Regions from separate parts of the Paenibacillus sp. P36 genome, predicted to be linked through region 1. Evidence: riboswitches for the same ligand, from Rfam matches in the RefSeq annotation. Region 1 holds a riboswitch; the other holds the start of a gene.
What was found. Region 1 has a riboswitch for S-adenosylmethionine ahead of metA (homoserine O-succinyltransferase). Riboswitches for the same ligand answer to the same signal wherever they lie in the genome.
Positions count from the first base shown of each region.

Region 2: another riboswitch for S-adenosylmethionine. It lies ahead of ACKTT9_RS27300 (hypothetical protein); the one in region 1 lies ahead of metA (homoserine O-succinyltransferase).

Region 1 is NZ_AP038372.1:1,602,681-1,612,864, reverse strand. It holds gene thrS (threonine--tRNA ligase) at 1-831, opposite strand, end outside; gene ytxC (sporulation protein YtxC) at 1,174-2,115, opposite strand; gene ACKTT9_RS07520 (diguanylate cyclase) at 2,310-3,410, shown strand; gene mqnC (cyclic dehypoxanthinyl futalosine synthase) at 3,466-4,602, opposite strand; gene ACKTT9_RS07510 (PLP-dependent aspartate aminotransferase family protein) at 4,739-5,911, opposite strand; gene ACKTT9_RS07505 (aminotransferase class I/II-fold pyridoxal phosphate-dependent enzyme) at 5,911-7,077, opposite strand; gene metA (homoserine O-succinyltransferase) at 7,112-8,056, opposite strand; SAM riboswitch class I at 8,160-8,289, opposite strand; gene ACKTT9_RS07495 (hypothetical protein) at 8,510-8,737, shown strand; gene corA (magnesium/cobalt transporter CorA) at 9,038-9,973, shown strand; gene tyrS (tyrosine--tRNA ligase) at 10,036-10,184, opposite strand, start outside.
Region 2 is NZ_AP038372.1:6,116,729-6,126,912, forward strand. It holds gene ACKTT9_RS27285 (ABC transporter substrate-binding protein) at 1-612, opposite strand, end outside; gene ACKTT9_RS27290 (glycerol-3-phosphate responsive antiterminator) at 805-1,437, opposite strand; gene ACKTT9_RS27295 (metallophosphoesterase family protein) at 1,464-2,306, opposite strand; SAM riboswitch class I at 2,481-2,613, shown strand; gene ACKTT9_RS27300 (hypothetical protein) at 2,712-3,212, shown strand; gene ACKTT9_RS27305 (MFS transporter) at 3,277-4,659, shown strand; gene ACKTT9_RS27310 (peptide-methionine (S)-S-oxide reductase MsrA) at 4,670-5,308, shown strand; gene ACKTT9_RS27315 (DUF2569 domain-containing protein) at 5,355-5,882, opposite strand; gene ACKTT9_RS27320 (IS3 family transposase) at 6,127-6,981, opposite strand; gene ACKTT9_RS27325 (transposase) at 6,993-7,289, opposite strand; gene ACKTT9_RS27330 (cupin domain-containing protein) at 7,559-8,215, opposite strand; gene spoVB (stage V sporulation protein B) at 8,422-9,972, shown strand; gene ACKTT9_RS27340 (S1C family serine protease) at 10,017-10,184, opposite strand, start outside.

The DNA.
Region 1 (10,184 bases):
TCGCAATTTAGCACCGTTTGGCAGCCAAAGCGGTAAACCTTGACCAACCTCGCGGGAGAACGCGAACATTTTCAGCTCTTTACCCAGCTTGCGGTGGTCACGTTTTTTTGCTTCTTCAAGCAAATGCAAGTGCTCATCCAGCTGTGCTTTTTTAGGGAACGCAGTTCCGTAAATACGCTGCAGCATTTTGTTTTTCGCGTCTCCGCGCCAGTATGCGCCCGCTACGCTTAACAGTTTGAAAGCTTTGATCTTGCCAGTGGATGGCAAATGCGGTCCGCGGCACAGGTCGAAGAATTCACCTTGATCATAAATCGTAAGCACGGAATCTTCCGGCAAATCACGGATTAACTCAAGTTTGTACGGATCTTCCAGCTCAGTGAAGATGCGAATCGCTTCCTCACGGGAAACCACGCGGCGAGTAATCGCCAGGTTTTCGTTAGAGATGCGTTCCATTTCCTTCTCAATTTTCACCAAATCCTCTGGATTCAGCGGCGTTTCCAAATCGATGTCGTAATAGAATCCGTCTTCAATGACAGGTCCGATTCCTAATTTTACTGCCTTGTCGCCATAAATGCGTTTAATAGCTTGAGCCATTAAATGAGCCGTACTGTGACGATACATTTCCAATCCCGCTTCATTGTCGAGTGTTAAAATCTCAACGTCAGCATCATTTTCCAAAGCAAACGACAAATCAACCGATTTTCCGTTCACTTTACCGCCTACCGCATTTTTCTTTAACCCGGAAGAAATGGACTCCGCCACTTGCTCAATGGTCGTTCCAACTGCGTACTCTCTCACTGCGCCATCTGGTAATTTCACTTGTACAACCATCTTCGTTCCTCCTGTATATGTGATTGAACGCAAAAAAGCACACTGCATCCCATAAGGGACGAGTGCGCTCAGCTCGTGGTTCCACCCTAGTTCGATTCGCTGCATCTCTTATCAAGTATGGCGAATCCTCATCAGCATTCGGTAACGGGAATGATTCCGGTGTTGTATACTAACAGTCTGCAGATCAGGCCGAATTCCACAACACGGCTACAAAGGGGTAAACAATCCGTTTCACTGAAGGAGATTGCAGCCTGGTCTCCTCTCTCTGTGCAGTTCTTGCAGAAAGTTCTTGTCTTTGATTAACGCCTTCGCTCACTATTATAATTGGCTCTTCGTTCAAGGTCAAGGGGATAGTTGGTCTTGTTTTTTCGCTTCCCCTAAATAAATGTCACATGTTCGGCAGTAGGAGCACACCGTTGTTCGATCCTCAAAGATCTGTCTAATCGTTTTGATGATCGTTATGTCAGCGTCTCTCGTGTGAATATAGATGTTTGCAGGAGATACCGTTATCAACGTGCTCACGATCATATCTTCGAAATTAATGTCCTTTTCCAACATTTCCATTTTAAAAGAAGCATCAAATTCATTGGCATCAATGAGTTCCATACGATCATTCAAAATAACGAATTCATGCCCGCCTTTGTGAATGAGATGAACAACCGGAATTTTGGCTTCTTGGATATACACAAAATATTGCAAAAGAGAAATAAATTCCTGGTATTGACGATCCATCATAAATTCGTCTATCGCATATTCCGCGATTTCCCGGAGCTCGTCCGTGTAATCTTGCAAACGGAAATGCAGGAAGCCGTCCAAACTGATTGTTGAAGTTTCTTCTAAAGCCAATATGAGCTGGTCGACTAAGACTTGTCTGCGCCGCTGAATGCCGAAACTGTTGGTAAGAACAGGGGAATCCTCATTCCCTGTGTCTGTATAAACCGTCGGTTTACAGTACCCTTCGATAGCTTCCAAATCTTCCTTGGCCTCATATTTAAACTCTTTAATAAGCAATTGACGCAAAATACTTGATTCCTTGTCCGCAATGATGTGATTTGCCAATACACCAGCCAGACTCGGCAACACTTGGCGTCTCACCGCTGAAGTTTCCTCGTCAGTCAGCTTCGATTCCAGTCGGATATATGCATGTGTTTCTGACCATTCGTATGCAATAGTCCATCCACTTTCAACCATATGTAAAAGTTGCAGCTCACGTTCGATTTGAGCGCTTAGCGAACGCACATAGGACTCATCAACCTTCATGATTACGATAGTAAACAGCTCCATACCCTCACTCCTTCCATCAATACATCCTCCTCTTAAGAGTATATGGTCGATAGGTAGGAGATATACAACGAACAAATTGCCATTTCCTTTCAGTATTCTTTATCAAATCTTTAAGTAAAGTTATTCCATTCGCGCAAATTTTCATGCTATGATAATCATCGTAGTGCTTTAGTCTCATATTGGAGTGAATATCCATGCAAATAGACACATACCAACTGCACAGACACGCTTGGAACCGCAAGCTGCTGAACACCTACTGGTTCCTTGTCCTGCTTCAATTACCTTTCGAATTACTCTACTCTTTCACTACAAAAAGAGATGCTTCCTTCACATCAGGGCATCTTATTGTCTCCGTCCTCACCATGATCTTCATCCTGCTTATGCTGGAAACAACCAATAAATTTTATAAAAATCAGCTGGATTACCAAATCATAAGCGGCGGTGCGATCTTATCCTTCACCATTATTTTCTTCAATTATGAAATTAATCTCGTTATCCTTTATCTTTTGCTTCCGATTTTCGTTTCTATTTTTTACCTGCAATTTTCCAAGATCATATACTCCATAGCCTTATCTCTCGTCTCCTTCTCCATTCTTTTTATTGTCAAATTGCGCTTACTCGCAGATTACACCTTCATAGATCTGCTGACGATATTGCCGGTGCTAACTATTATTTCAATCATTACATTCGGCATTATTAAGCGCGGCGTTGAAATCCTCAATAATTTGCAAATAACAACGGAGCTGAAACAGGAATTATTGATCAAAAACATAATCATGGACAAGCTCTCCAAAACGGATGCATTAACCGATTTGTACAATCATATTACCTTCCATGAATACTTGGATGAGCTTATCGTGCAAAACGCTTTAGGTCACTTCTGCATTCATATCGCTGTGCTCGACATCGACAATTTCAAGAAAGTCAATGATACCTACGGACACAGGGCCGGTGACGCCGTCTTGAAAAATGTCAGCAGCACCTTGAAACATCATGTGGGCCTCAATGATTTTGTTGCACGTTATGGCGGCGAAGAGTTCGCTATCATTTTCACAGAGAAGAACACCGATGTAGTGTTTGACCTGCTCGAACGCATTCGTTGGCAAATTTCTCAAATGAAACAGGAAGAGCTGAACGGCCAACCTGTCACCATCTCTATCGGGCTCAGCGAGTATCAGCCTGGAACTTCCAAAGAGCTGCTTTTCGCCGGCGCCGATCAATCCTTATACACAGCCAAGAAAACGGGTAAAAATAGAACGATCATTCACACTGCTCCCTTGAAGGAAGTGCAATAAGTAACGCAGAAAAGCCTCCAACCACGATACAAGTGGAAGGAGGCTTCTTTATTTATTAATTCTGCATGACAAAATCTTTATCAATTTTCACATTTTCGTCGTCGAACACACGCAGAATTTGATATTTCGTGTTCCGCTGCGCAGGAATTTTGCCTGCTTGACGGATAATGTCCAGTGTTGATGTAACGTTGACTTTGTGCGTCGTGCCTGCTGCTGAAACCACGTTCTCCTCAATCATTGTAGAGCCGAAGTCATTGCAACCGTAGCTCAAAGTCTGTTTACCCACTTCAGGTCCCATTGTAACCCAAGAAGATTGGAAGTTCGGTACATTGTCGAGCATAATCCGGCTAATCGCCAATGTTTTCAAGTATTCTTCAGGCGCTACTTTCTCCGCCTTCATATTTGTATTATCCGGTTGGAACGTCCACGGAATGAACGCAAGGAAACCAGGAGTATTAAGCTTCTGCATCAATACGTCGTCCTGTGCATCACGGATACGCAGCATGTGAAGCGCGCGCTCTTCCATCGACTCCCCAAAACCGATTACCATGGTACCCGTTGTGTGCATACCAATTCTGTGAGCGGTTTGCATGACGTCCATCCAGTCGCGCCATGAACCTTTAAGCCTGCTGATTTTGCGTCTAGTACGGTCATCCAAAATCTCGGCGCCACCGCCAGGCAAGGAATCCAGTCCGGCTTCATGCAGTTGGCGAACAACCTCTTCTAAGGATAAGCCGTCTGAAACGTCTTTCATTTTCATAATTTCCGCTGGTGAGAAAGAGTGCATCGTAATGTCAAAACGCTTTTTAATCTCACGCAGAATGTTCGTGTAATAGCTGAATGGCAAGTTCGGGTTGGTACCGCCTTGCATCAGAATCTCCGTACCGTTTACGTCCAGTGTCTCTTGAATCTTCTGGAAAATCGTCTCGTCCGGCAATACATATCCTTCAGCTGAACCAGGAGCACGATAAAACGCACAGAATCTGCAGTATACATCACAAATGTTTGTATAGTTGATGTTCCGGCCAATAACGAATGTAGTAATCGGGTCCGGATGCCATTTCTTCATAATTTGATTCGCGGTATCGCCAATTTTTTCTATTTGATCGGATTCGAACAGTGTAATGCATTCTTCTACATCAATTCGGCCGCCTGATTGTGCTTTATTTAAAATACGATCGATCGGTTTCACAGCTCTTCACTCCTTTAATTTCTGATGGCTCGTATCCATTTATCGTACCATACTCATGCCAAAAAAGCAGCAAATTGCTGCTTTTCATAAGTAGGAACCTTTTTCAAATATGACTATTCTGGGAATTCCGAAACGTTTAACCGCGAAGCGCTTGCTCCAGATCTTCAATGATGTCTTCGATATCTTCCAGACCAACCGAATACCGGACAAGGCCGTCCGTAATGCCTCGCTGCAGGCGAACTTCCTTCGGCATCGCGGCATGAGACATCATAGCCGGATAAGACAAAATGCTTTCTACAGCGCCTAGAGAAACGGCTACCAACGGAATGCGCACTTTACTCAGCATCTTTTTAGCCTTTTCACCGGAGCCAACATCGAAGGAAACAACGGCCCCATAACCAAGGGACTGCTTTTCATGAATCTCTCTACGTGGATGGTTCGGAAGACCCGGGTAATAAACGACCTCAACGTCAGGCTGTTCTGAAAGCCATTGTGCCAATCGTTGTGCGCTTTTCTCCGACACTTCCATGCGGGCTTTCAAAGTTTTCATTCCGCGGATGAGCAGCCATGAATCTTGAATGCCAAGAACATTGCCTAACCCGTTCTGGATCTGCTTCATTCTGCGGCCCAAGCTGTCATTCGCAACTACGGCAAGTCCAGCCAGGACATCACTGTGTCCGCCCAAGAATTTGGTTGCGCTGTGAAGCACGATATCAATTCCTAGTTCGATCGGACGTTGATGGTAAGGCGTCATGAATGTATTATCCAGCATCGTCAGCAAATCGTGCTCTTTGGCAAAAGCAGCTACTTCCGCGATGTCGGTAATTTTAAGCGTCGGATTGGAAGGCGTCTCCAGAAACACTGCTTTTGTGTTAGAACGCAGCGCTGCACGAACTTGGGCGATATCCGTCATATCAACAAAGGTGGATTCGACCCCCATCCGATTCATGATCGTAGTAAGCAAGCGGTATGTACCACCGTACACGTCTTCCGTCACAATCACATGATCCCCTTGTGAAAGAAGCATGAAGGCCGACGAAATCGCGGCCATGCCGGAAGCAAAGGCGAAGCCGCGGGTTCCGCCTTCGAGTAGGGCAATGTAGTCTTCCAGAGCTTGACGGGTTGGGTTCCCGGAACGCGTATAATCATACTCCGGAGAAACTTCCAAGTCAGCTTGATGGAAAGTTGACGCTTGATATAAAGGCACGCTGGAAGCACCAGTTACTTCATCAATCTCAGCGCCAAAATGTATGAGTTTGGTAGCGAATTTGCCGTGCGGCTTGCGTTTATCGTTCGGTGAATGGCTCATTACAGGGATTCTCCTTCTAATTCTGCTTGTGCTTGGCTAAGCGCATTCGCTAAATCAGCGATAAGATCATCCTGATGCTCGATGCCGACAGAGAAGCGCAGAAGGCGATCATCCACGCCGATTTGCTGGCGAATTTCAAGCGGAATATCCGCATGTGTTTGTACAGCCGGATATGTCATCAGCGATTCGACGCCGCCCAAGCTCTCGGCGAAGGCGATAAGCTGAATGTGACGCAGAATCGGCTCAACCAGTCTGGCGTCTTTCACTTTAAAGGAGAAAATCCCTGTATTTCCGCTCGATTGTTTGTTTTGAATGGCATGGCCTGGATGAGACTCCAGTGCCGGGTAGTAAACATCACTGATGAGCGGGTGCTCCAGCAGGAAGTTCGCGATGGCTGTTGCATTTTGTTCATGACGCTCCATACGAAGCGCCAGCGTCTTCATACCTCTCATCAAAAGCCAGCTGTCTTGCGGCCCAAGCACGGCTCCAATCGAATTGTGAAGGAAGGCCATCTGCTCCGAAAGCTCCTTGCCCTTGGTCACAATCAGTCCGGCAAGAACGTCGTTATGTCCACCCAAATACTTAGTCGCGCTGTGAACGACAATGTCTGCGCCCAGCTCTAATGGGCGCTGTAAATAAGGAGTTAAAAGCGTGTTGTCGACGATGGACACAATGCCTTTCTTACGGGCCCATGTACATACAAGCTCGATATCTGTAATCATCATGAGTGGATTCGTCGGCGTCTCAATGATCAGCCCTTTGGTATTCGAACGGTAGGCAGATTCCAAGCCGTCCAAATCGTTGGTATCTACGTACGTAGCCGTTACACCGAAGCGAGACATGATCTTCTCGAGCAGACGGTACGTACCACCATATAAATCCAAGGAAACGATCAAGTGATCGCCTTGGCTAAAATAGGCAAAAACCGTTTGCAGGGCTGCCATGCCGGATGAACAAGCGAAACCCGCATCTCCGGATTCCAATTGCGCGATCGCATCCTCAAGCACTTTACGAGTTGGGCTTTTGGTACGCGCGTAGTCAAAACCGGTGCTTTGACCGAGCTTCGGGTGACGGAAAGCAGTAGCTTGATAAACAGGGAAGCTGACAGCTCCGGTTACAGGTTCTTCGATGGAGCCAATTTGGGCGAGACGACTTTCGATTTTCAACAAAGGGAGTTCCTCCTCATGATTTGGGTTCGAATTACAGTGACGCACTTGCCAGGCTTTCATTGATATTAGCGGTAAGCTCAAAAGGCGTTTCTTGGTACACATAATAGTTCAACCAATTGGAGAACAGCAGATTCGCATGGGCTCTCCAAGTGTTATAAGGCTGTCGGCTAGGATCATTGTTGGGGTAATAATTTTTGGGGATATCAATTGGAAGTCCCTTGCTCACATCCCGATCGTACTCCCATTTCAATGAATTCGCATCATACTCGGAATGGCCCGTTACGAAGATATGCTTGCCATCACGTGTTGCCGCGATATAGACACCGGATTCCTCTGATTCGGATAAAATCTCCAGGTCCGGACATCGCTCAATGTCGTCACGACGAACGTCCGTGTGGCGGGATTGCGGCACGTGGAAAATTTCATCAAAACCGCGAAGCAGCTTCGTATTCGGCACCTCTACCGTGTGCGGGAATACACCGAATATTTTGTTGTCCAGCGCAAATTTACGAACCCCGAAGTGATGATACAAGCCCGCTTGTGCTGCCCAGCAAATATGCAAGGTAGAAGTGACGTTTTCTTTGCTCCAATTCAGGATTTGCGTCAACTCCTCCCAGTAATTCACATCTTCAAACTCCATCTGTTCGACTGGGGCGCCTGTAATAATCATGCCGTCCAGCTTTTCTTCTTTAATATCGTCAAAAGTTTTATAGAACATCTCCAGGTGTTCAACGGAAGTGTTCTTGGAAGTATGAGTTTTTGGATGCAGAAGAACGAATTCCACCTGCAGCGGCGTATTCCCGATCAAGCGCAGCAATTGTGTCTCGGTCGTTTCCTTGGTAGGCATCAAATTTAACAAAGCAATGCGAAGTGGACGTATGTCCTGGTGATACGCGACAGATTCATCCATGGTGAAGATGTTCTCTTGGTTTAAAATTTCTTTGGCAGGCAGGTTGTCAGGAATCTTGATCGGCATCCTGTTCACTCCTCTTCATGGTTTATTTTGGGTGTATGGAAAAGCAAAAATGGCCTTCTCTGGAATCAGAGAAAGGCCATGGAATGTCACTGTCAATGTCCTTCTCTTATCTCCCAGATTCGCTTTCTACAAGCGGTTCCGCAAGAATTAGCACCGTGCATCCCTTTGCTTGCAAAGGTTTGTCGGTTGCCGGGTGTCATAGGGCTAGTCCCTCCACCTACTCTTGATAAGAAAATGAAACGTATGCGATTAAAATCATCATACTATAAAATAAAGTAAAGTCAAGACATTAACCGATCCTGACAACCTGCAAAACAAAGAAATTGCTTCAGGCTGTCCATCTATGGTAATATTGATACGAAATGTATCGTGATTTGGTGTTTAAATAACGCGAAACAGGGTTAAATAAATATCAAACTGATTACATTATCTAACTATTAAAGGGGGTCCATTATGTCCGCACCATCTTCGGATAACTTCTCTGCTTTCGCTTCATTAAATCGATATTTCGCTTTAATTGAAACATCGAAGCCAACCAGGCAACAAGCTGAGGATGCCGCTGCCTTATTATGTCGAGTCTATGGAGCAGAGAGTGAAGAAGATCTGCTACTCCGAGGCTATCCTGAACTGATTGACATTTATCAAGAAATGAAAGGCAAGATCTTGAAAGCCGCCATGTAATTCATGGCGGTTTTTTTTGACACCGAACAAGCCCTGAATCCATAGAGTATCTAAAGCACATTCTTACTTGTGGCGCCAAACTTTTTGGCTTGAAACAGGGTATATGAAGGGTTATACTAGACAAGTATTATTCGACACGGACGCAAAAGGGGGGCATACGTTTGGACGGGGAACCGAGGAGTAGCACCTGCAAGTTTTGTAAATTTTATAGTGTAGGAATGCAGTCGGTTATTCCATCATTCGTAGTCTCGCGCACATGATGAACGTAACCGGCTGATTCCATGCAAAGGGGTGGATCAGATGAAAACACGGTGGGTTCAGAATGGCATTTTCACATTGGTCGAAGACGTGTCTGTCGCACTAACACCTCCAGAACAAGGCTTTTATTGGATTGATGCAGGGATCGAGGATTTAGAACTTCTTCAGCCTTTATTCCATCTACATGATTTGGCCGTGGAGGACTGCTTGAGCGAAGAGGAACAGCGTCCTAAGATTGAATTTTATGATTCGCATTATTTTATCGTTATAAATAGCATTCGTTTTGATGATGAGGAAATTTTCCTTCGCGGACTTAATCTATTTCTTAGCAAACATGTCATTATTACCGTTACTAGGCAAAAAATTAATGAACTTCGCGCTTTAAAGCCGTTTCTCTGGGAAGAGGAGGTCAACAGCGCCGACCGTTTCCTATACCATCTAGTCGATCTTGTCGTCGATAATTACGTTGCGGTTGGTGACCGTATCGAGGCCAAGATTGAAAAGCTGGAAGAAGATATTTTGGTAGCTACCAAAAAATCGCATTTGAATGAAATCATCGGACTTCGTTCGGAAATTCTCTGGCTCAAAAAAGTGCTTGTTCCACAACGTGATGTGATCGGTACGCTCGGCAAGAAGGATCTCAGGCTGATTGACCACCAGCTCCAGAAATATTTTGGCGACATTTATGAGAATGCCGTCAAAATTGTGGATACATTCGATACGCTCCGCGATCTGATGGGGAACTTACGAGAAGCATATCAATCCAGCCTGGCGAACCGCGCGAATGATATCATGCGTGTTTTTACCGCGCTGACAACTATTTTCATGCCGTTGACGTTCATTACAGGAGTGTTCGGAATGAACTTTGATAACATTCTAGGGCTACATGTCGCTCACGGCGATGAGTTCGTCTTAGCGTTTATGGGTGTGCTAGGCATTGCCATGTATATTTTATTCCGTAAAAAAGAATGGCTATAATAGAAGGAAGGGCTTCTTGAAGCAGCAGATCGCTGTTCAAGAGGCCTTTTTTTAGGCGATGGCTACACCTGTTTGATTTTCACAAACTTTCGTTTGCCTACCTGAACAATATCGCCATCCTGCGGCTGGAATAACTCATGGATATTCAATATCTTCGTTTCATTGATTTTCACCGCGCCTTGCTCAATACTGCGTCTTGCCTCTGCGTTGG
Region 2 (10,184 bases), 4.2 Mb from region 1:
CATCGGTGTCTTCCCTTTTGCTTTCAGAACGCGGGAATATTCCTCTAGTTCCTTCCAGTTTTTCGGACCGGCAGGGTCCAAACCGGCATCTTTTAGCATCGTGACATTTTTGTAAAAGATCGGGGTGCTTCTCATAAATGGAATCCCATACAGCTTGCCATCGATATATGCATTCCCCATAAGACCAGGGTTAAAATCCTTAATATTGACTTGTGCCTCATCCCTTGCTGCAAGAGGAGTCAGATCTACAAGCATGCCTGAGCGGGCGAAAATCCCGGTAGAGGCAATCTCGAGGTCAAAAACGGCAGGTGCGTTCCCAGCAGCGAATGCCGCTTGCACTTTTGCATGAAGATCATCGTAGGTGCCTTGGTTGGCTTGCTGAACTTCAATTTTGCTCTGTGACTCATTAAACTTTTTCACCAGGTTCTGTTTGGCTTCTTCAATTTTCCCACCGTTAGCCGTCCAATATTTAATGACGATTTTGCCTTGTGGAGAGGAAGCCGTATTGGCTGAACCCGAAGCAGCCTTGTCTCCCGCACCACCTGTTCCGCATGCTGAAAGCATAATGACTGAACTTACCGCAAGAATCGATACTAATTTTTTCTTAAACATTTGTAGTTCCTCCCGATTTTTTAGTATGAATCCAAAAAGAAAGAAGCCTAAATCAACCGCCGACTTCAAGTCGGCCGCTAATCAGGCTTCTCCACTACTCCAACCTATTACTATTTACTTGTCTGGCTTCATCATAATCGCCCAGTATTAAATGAGTGTTAAGTGGTTATTAATATTATGAAAATTATTCCATCAACCAATATTCCGAATAATGTTTTCTTCTGTCGTATAGATCTCTCGCCATAAATCCGTTTTGGAAGCAGATACCGCCGTTGCTCCGTGTTTAAAGCCATCCATAACCTGGCTTCGTTCGTACACCAAACCGCCTGTAATAATGGGAAGCGTCGTGAACTTCTTAATCTCTCCTATCATTTGCGGAATTCGTGCCGGCATGACTTCAATGATGTCCGGCTCCACTTGAGCAAGACTTTTGAAAATGTTCTCCACGCCTTCCGTATCAACCAGGAAGAAGCGTTGAATGGCCAGCAAGCCCATTTTTTTCGCTGTTTTTACAACATTCGTTTTCGTCGTAATAATGCCTGTTGGTTTAATTACTTTGGCCAAGTAGTCCATACCATAAGAGTCGGTACTTAAACCGCCTATTTTCTCCAAGTGCAGAAAGACCGGCAGCTGGTGCTTATTGAACAAATCTACATAGCCTTTAATAACGCCGATATGACCCGTTAAGAGGAATACACCGCTTAATTGGTGTTTAAGAGATAAGGCAATTTCGATTTGTTTTGGCTCCTTGATGGAAGCCACCATTCGGTGTGTGCTTAATCTTTCAAAAAACATTCCGCCTTCATCCTGCTTAAGCTTTTTCATCCATCAAGACCTCCTCTGATCAGAAACTATCGTTGTTCCGCTTCTATTCGCAAAGAGACGATGCACGCCCGTTCTAAATCTGTCCCGCGTGCGCTGGCATTATGTCTAAAATGGTTCATATTGCTGTATAACATCTCAACATTCCCTGTCAGGGCTGCATCCGTAAAATCAATAGCCGAAATCCGAATTTCATCTTGTTCGACGTCTACAATCCGTAAACCATGCTGATCAAGACAAGCAGATAGTTGAACAAACGTCCAATTATTTTGCTTAACAATAGAATCAATGTGCGTATGCCCGTTAAAATAGATCCCTACGCCTTCTTTCTTGCTTAAGATCTTCCACATATCGATGCTTGGGTGAATGGAGCCTTTGTCTTTATCGGAATTGGTTGTCGTGTTATGTACCGGATGATGAGCAAAAACTAAGACTGGTTTCGTCCCCGATGCCGTTATGACCTCTTCAAACCATGCCAATTGTTCTTCGTCGACCCAGCCTCCCCAGTCCTCAAAATCCATTTCTTTAGCTGTATCCAGGAAGACAAGCACGGCTTTCTCATTTTCAACAGCGTGATAGCGAGGTTGTCCCGTTATTTCGAGAACTTCCCTTCTTGTTTGAGCATACAGATCATGGTTACCTAAAGCATGGTAGAACGTTCTATCACTTTCTCGCAGCAGCGCATACACTTCACGAAGCTCCGAGGAATGCCCGTAATTCGTCAAATCCCCCAGGGAAATATGAGCATCACCTTCCAATTCTAAAAATCGTCCCAGTAGAGTTTCATAAAATTCATTCCGTGCTTCTAACCAACCAGGAATTGTTTCATCAATTTCGTGATAATGCAAATCTCCCATTACGACTAGTTTCATAAAGATCGCTCCTTCTTTCACTAAAATTTGATGTCATCTATCCTCATGATAGTTAGCTTGTATTAAATTGATTAACTATTTCATTTATTAATTTTGTAAATATTTGACTTGAATTTTATCCTTGACAACAGAGTGCTTTGTAGTAATATTGAACGTAATCGAATAGGTTGATTTTTCTTATCAAGAGTAGGTGGAGGGACTAGCCCGATGATACCCGGCAACCGACAAACCTTTGTTAACAAAGGAATGCACGGTGCTAATTCTTGCGGAGACGCTGTGTTAGGCTAGCGAATCTGGGAGATAAGAGCGAGGCGATGACTTTGAATTTCTATGACCTTTCTCTGTTTCCGGAGAAGGTCATTTTTGCTTTTTCGAGCTATTACACTTGTTTAAGGATGTGACAAGATGTCAATCACAATGAATGAGAGAATGACGACGATTGAAACCGCCCAGACTTGCCAGGATCACCCCCCTCTTCAAATCGCTTTGCTGCAAGCAACAGTCAAGATTACCCGAATAGAATGTTTTCGATATGACCATGAGCTTATTAATAAGCTGCAGCTTGGAAACGAAGTCGAACATATCTATGGACTTCTTGCTATTTCCACAGATGCGGGAGCTGTTGGCTTCAAGGAATTTGCAATCCCTTCTGGAAGCCTGAAGTGCGATTTGACTACGTGGGTTGCTCTATTCCAGCGGATAAAAGGGCTGACTTTGACCGAAAGTATGAACTATACACAATTAAAACAAGAGGCATGGGGCCCCCTGAGAAAAGAGTTGATGGAGTCCGCCTTACAGAATCTAATTGAAAAAACAGAGCCTATCTCACAACCGCACAAGGATCAAAAATATATCTTGGATCGGGCCTACTTATACAATCATGCGCAAGCGTATATCTCCTTTTAAACATAAATTGGCAATTAAAAATACTTATGTTAGATTGCAGCACCATTGAAAGGAGTTCATCTTCTTGTCAGATACCGCCAAATCAAACAAAACCGGCCATCTATGGCTCATAACAGCTGTAGCTTTGGGGACACTGCTTAACCCTCTGAACACGACCATGATTTCCGTCGCTTTTTCCAGGCTGCAGGAGGAGTTTCATGTCACGTATGCCTCGATTTCTTGGCTCATTGCAACCTACTATGTGGCTAGTGCCGTCGCACAACCCGTCATGGGGAAGGTCGGCGATTTATTCGGCCGCAAAAAAATCTTCATGCTCGGACTCGCCCTCATCACCGTCTCCTCCATGCTGGCGCCGCTTTCAACGAGCTTTGGCTGGCTGATGACCTTTCGTGTCATTCAAGCGATCGGCAGCTCCGCCCTATTCCCCAATGGCATGGGAATCATCCGCTCGGTTATCACGACGAATCAGGCGAGAGCGCTAAGTGTCATGTCAGTGTTCTCCTCCACCTCGGCGGCTCTAGGTCCATCGCTCGGAGGATTTTTGATCCAATATAGCGACTGGCCGTCTATTTTTCTCATTAATTTTCCGTTTATCGTCGTGTCATTCGTACTCGCTCTCCGAATGATGCCTAAGGATGCACCACGGAAGCAGGCAGGTGCAGGTTCTCTAGACATAACAGGCATCGTCTTTTTTACTGCGCTGATTTTCAGCTGGCTGTTCTTTTTCCTATCGTTCAAATCCGGTGTCAACTGGCTGCTGCTCCTTCTTAGTCTGGTGCTCAGCGTAGGCTTTTACTGGTATGAAGCCAAGAGAAAGCAGCCGTTTATTGATGTCCTGTTTCTAAAACGGAATGTCGATGTTTGCTTCGTTTATTTGCAATTCATTTTAGTCAATATTGTGTTCTATTCAATTATGTTTGGGATCCCTTCGTATTTGCAGCAGGTGCGGCATTACAATGGGCAAGAAGTGGGATTAATCATGTTGTCCATTTCAGGCTTCGGCATCCTCGTTACGCCCCTTGTGGGCAGGTGGATTGACCGTTCCGGTTCGCGAACTCCGCTGCTCGTCGGTACGTTATTCGTTGTGGCTGGAACCTCCATGCTCTTAACGATTCATGATAGCTCCACTGCGGTTTGGATTTTTATCTGCTTATCTGTGCTTGGCATCAGCAACGGGTTTCAGAATCTCGGACTGCAAACAGCCCTGTATTCTTATGTTACAACAGCAGAGACCGGCATTGCCTCGGGTATGTTCATGACTTCTCGTTTTATGGGAACCATATTATCTTCGAGCTTGCTCGGAACGGTTTTCAGCACGCAAATCACGACTGCACACTTTCACAGCTTGATTATAGGGTGCGTGATCATCAGCGTACTGATGCTTTTATTGTCCCTTCGCATGTTTCTTAGAGCGAAAAGTGGGACGGAGCAAGTCCAGTCGCGATAAGGAGATGAACATGATGAATAATGGCAACAACCAAACGGTAACCCTGGGGATGGGGTGCTTCTGGAGTCCGGATGCTTTGTTCGGGCAGCTGGCTGGCATCACGAGAACACGTGTGGGTTTTGCCGGAGGAACGACAGAGAACCCCACATACCGGCAGCTTGGAGACCACTCCGAGACCGTCGAAATGGACTTCGATTCCAGCATCGTGAGTTTGGAAGCCATCCTGCATGTGTTCTGGGGCAACCATAATCCGGTAAATATAAATGATTACAAAGGCCGGCAGTACCGATCTTTGATCTTATATCGCGACTCCACACAGTTGGATATCATTCGTAAGGTGATGGCAAACAACGAGGAACAAGGAAAGGGCATGCCGGATACCGAGGTTGCTCCTTTTAAAGGCTTTTACCCTGCTGAGGACAGACATCAGAAATATTATTTGAAGCGGTATCCCGATGCCATTGAGAAATTGAGAGCTCTTTTTCCAACCGAGGAAGAACTGACGAACGCAACCTTGGCTGCAAGATTAAACGGACTGGCTAAAGGTTATACGAATATGGATAGAATCATCAACGAAATCCGGACATGGCTGATTAGCGGTGAGGAGCAAGAAGAGATCATTCGGCTAATTCGAGGGATAAAATGGTAAGAGGACTAAAGGCAGCCGATCTGGTTAGATGGGCTGCCTTTTTCCTTTAATTCGTATATGTATTTTTCACTCGTTTTGAAATGATAAAGTAAGGGATCCAGATTAAACAAGTAACGAATGATTTAACAATATTTCTGCCTTGTTCCCCCATTATTTCGTGAGTCGCCATTTCCTCAATGGAGTTTGAAATAAAATAGTAGCCTACATTAGCAGCAAAGTTAATCAAGTAAAAATATATCGCCATATATTTCAATAGCTTCTTTTTTTTCAAGATGCAATAACCAATGATGACTGGAAAAATCACATAAAATAAATTCATGGCCGTCTCATAAATGATAATAAAAGCGTATTTCCAGTTTTCCTCATACAATTGAGACAAACGTCCACTTTGGTAAATAGGAAGTATCGTATCCATCAAATAGTAGAAGGAGCTCCCGAAAGTTAATAGGAGGCCTATCGCTACCAAGTAAAGCCAACCACCAAAACCATAAGGCTTGACCTTTTTCTCTGTGAGTGGCATTCTTTCTGTCGTGTTATCCAGTTTTACGGCTAAGTCGTTTTCTGTATTTGTCATTGAGTCACCTTTCAATCTTTTCCGTCTCACCTTTATACTCCCTAAAAAAATAAATTCTGTCAATCAAATATGTGAGCGTGATTACTTCGATTGCCAGCACCTCAATTGCTGATACCTCAATTGCCATCACTTCAAGCCTCGTAAGGGAACTGGAGTCCCTTATTTTGTAAAAAATGAGCTGTTTCCTAATTTGGCGGAACTACTGGACTTCTGTCAAGAAAGTAAACACACCATTAAGTGCCGATCACGCGGTTTCTGCAAAGGTCGCTGCAAACTGAACAGGCGAAACATAGCCAAGGGCACTATGAACTCTTTTGCGGTTATAGAAGAACTCAATATACCGAAAAATGGCTTCGTATGCCTGCTGCTTGGTTTTGAATTTCGTGCAATAGATGAGTTCTTTCTTTAAAATGCTGTGGAACGACTCTATGCAGGCGTTGTCGTAGCAGTTTCCTTTGCGGCTCATGCTTGCTTGCATATAGTATGAGGCTAGCTTTTCTCTGTATTCTTTGGAGGCGTATTGTGATCCGCGATCGGAATGATGAATAAGCCCTTTGCCTGGCCTTTTAGCCTGATAAGCGGCTTCTAGAGCGCTCAGAGTGAGCTCTGTTGTCATTCGATCATGAAGCCGCCAGCCTACGATTTCTTTGGTGCACAAGTCCAAAACACTTGCTAGATACAATCGACCTTCTCGACAAGGGATATAGGTAATGTCTGCTACCCAGACCTTCTCCGGTGTATCGGTTGCAAACTTCTGATCAAGTACATTTGGCGCAGTTGGTAGGTTGTGATTGGAATCCGTCGTTTGTACTCTAAACTTGCGAGATACACAGGAACGTAGTCCTAGCTCTTTCATGTAAACACTGACGGTACGCTCTGAGATGGTTAAACCCTCTTTCCACAGCATACGAGTAATTTTGGGGCTGCCATAACGCTCCCCGGAATCATGAAAGTGATAACCAATTCGCTTCAGTACCGCTGCTTTATGCAGTTCTTGCTCGCTGGGTAGCGCCTGTTGCCACTTGTAGAAACCGCTCCTCGATACCTGCATGACCCTGCACATCTTCGCCACCCGAAACTCAGAGCGATGATCTTCGATGAACTGGAACCTTAGTTCCTTTCTTTGCTGAAGATGTGCAGTGCCTTTTTTAGAATGGCCAGTTCCTCCCGGAGATCCTCTTTCTCCCGCTCAGAGGCCTGCAGGCGTTTCTCGATGTCCCGTAGTTTCTCTGGGTTACCTACAGGCTCGTTTTCAAAGGAGCGATATTTTGTCATCCAATTCTTTAATGTTCCGGCTGGAATGTTCATTTCCTCTGCAATCTCCGGCAATGTCTTTGTTTGTTCCTGAACATATTTTACTGCCTGTTTTTTAAATTCTTCATTATATCGTTGGCGTTGCTCTCCCATGGGCGGACACCCTCCTATTCGTTAAGTCTATTATTGGGGTCACTTAACGATGTGTCCACTTCTAATTCTAGCCGCATACAGGCTCTTATTTCTCGTCAATGGCCCGGTTTCACTGCAAAATTGGCAAAATAGAGGAACGTAGTTCCCCTAATATTGGAACCCGTTCGTTTCCTTCGAAATAGCGCCCTCTAGTTCCCTAAAGTGAATAACCCAAAGAACCGCAATTAATGAATTGCGGTTCTTCATTTGCCTAGAAGACCCAGCCAACCCTACCGATAGCCGTTGCCAATGCCCGGGAAAGGTGATGGCCGCGACACATACCCCGTATAAGAAGCTTGCGGATGCGGCTCCGCTTGCGGTGGGTAAGTGTCTGGCCGCACCTGGCGTTGATGCGAGCAATCGGCCGGCGGCCCGATCGTGACTGTGCTCGTGATCGGAGCTAACGCCTGCGTGATTTGCGCTTGATCCAAGCAATACGTATGAGCAAGCATGTTTCTCGGCGCCAGTCTGAGGAAGTCGGATACCGCGATGAATTCCGGTACCGGCGCATCGAAGATCGCGAGCAGATGCGTATCGTCTTCGGTTGCCATTTCCCAGTGGAACCACCCTTGCGGAATATTCGCTACCTGACCGGGAGTAATGTTGTAGGTAAGCACCATTTTGGTGAACGGATTCAGGAGGGACACGACCGCTGCGCCTCGAATGCAATAGACCAGCTCCGTTGCGTTCTGATGAACATGCGGCTCGACCACGTTCGCTTTGGATAAATAGATGTCGAGCAATGATACATTGCCCAGCGTATTCAATTGCTGAATACTAAGCGTGTTGATGAAATTGTTCGCGTCCTTAGTGAATGTACGATTGTTTTTCAGATCGTAGAAATATTGGACGTTTGGAGAAGTGAAATCCATATAGGATACAGCCATACGCTCAGCCTCCCGATATTTTCATCTTTACTAAACGTATTCCATTTCATCTATACCCATGACAAATGCCCTTCCTCCCAATCAACTTTCACTCCATACGGCCCATCCATCCGCAAAAATGACATCAAAACCGGCTTGTTCGCATGCTTTTCCAATTTTTGAATACATTTAAATATTCGATAAACAGAAACAGGAGGACACAAGTCATGTCACAACATGGGCATTCGTTCATGAGAGGTACGCTGGTATTGTCTGTCGCTGCTTTCATCAACCGTATTCTCGGTTTTATCAGCGGCATGTATATCGCGCGTGTACTGGGCGCAGAGGGTATCGGCATCTTGATGATGGCCCATCCGCTCGTCCCGCTCGTCATTACGATTACGGAGTTGGGCTTGCCGGTAGCCATTTCGAAGTTGGTCGCAGAGGCCTCCGCCCGCGGCGAACGAATGAAAGTAAGACGCATTCTGCATGTCTCACTTGCCGTCACCGGCTTCTTGAGCGTAGCGCTCACGACCATAACGCTGCTTGGATCCGAGTGGATCGCATCCATTCTCCTAAGCGACCAGCGTGCATATTACGCGATGCTCGCCATTACACCGATTGCGCCGATTGTAGCCGTCTCCGCCGTATTAAAGGGATATTTCCGCGGCATGCAGCGGATGAAAACTATTGCAGCCTCCGATGTGCTGGAGCATACCGTTCAAATCGCCTGCGTGTTAGCGCTGGTCCACCTGCTCCTGCCTTACGGCGTCGCTTATGCCGCCGCAGGAGCCATGGCTGCCTCTGTCATCAGCGAAGCGATCAGCCTCCTCTTCCTCGTGACAAGCTACAAGCTGTTCGGCGAATCGAGGATGCCTGGCGAAACTTGGGCAAACCACCTGAAGCAAGGAAGAAGCACACTCGGCGAGCTGCTGCAGATCGGGCTGCCGACAACCGGTCACGGCATTATTCACTCGTTGTACAGTACCTTCCAGCCGCTTCTTATCACAACGAGCCTAGCGCTCGCCGGTGTCGGTACGGCGCTGGCCACCAAGCAGTTCGGCATGCTGGCCGGCTATGCGTTTCCACTGTTGTTCATGCCAAGCTTTATCACGCAATCCTTGTCAACCGCACTTATACCTGCAATTGGCGAAGCAGCGGCGAACAAGAACAGCCTGCTTATCCATGAGCGAATGAATCAGGCTTTGAACTTGGGGCTTCTGATCGGCGCTCCGGCAACCGTAATCCTGTACGAGTGGGCGACTCCGCTAACGACGCTTGTCTATCATGCTCCCGAAGCAGGATTGCTGCTGAAAATACTGGCGCCCATGTTTTTCCTGCATTATTTCGATGCTCCCCTTCATGCGATTCTGCTCGGACTCGGCCGCGCGCAGGCTACGCTGTGGAATTATGTCATAGCCACCGCATTCAAGGCTGTCACGATCTACATTTTAGGCAGCCAGCTGGGCATTATCGGTGTGGCTTACGGCATCGGTATCGGTATTGTGATGCAGACGGTGCTGAACTTCTTTTCCATCTCCAACTCCATTGGGTTCTATTGGAACATTCGTCCCTATGTCAAAGTTGGGATCAGTATGATGATGATGGCGATATCCGGACACTGGATCTATCAATATGTAATGAGCCATGGCATGCCGCAGGTTTGGTGCGTAACTACTTCTATCGTTTGTTCCTTGCTTCTCTATTTCGCGGCACTCGTATTCACAGGTACGTTGAATTGGAAAAGTTCGCGTCACAGATTTTCAATTCCCTGGTAAACGTAGAAAGAGACCCTCAGCGGTTGCTGGGGGTCTCCATTTTATTAGCTTTGATAACTGGTTGCTGCGTTTTTATCACCAACTTTAACGGTAACATCTTTCTCTTGCCCGTCGCGAGAAATGGTTATTTTCAGTTCATCGCCAACAGACGCGGCTTGCACAGCTTTGGTAATGTCCTCCGTGCTGGAAGATGCTTTACCATTTATACTTAA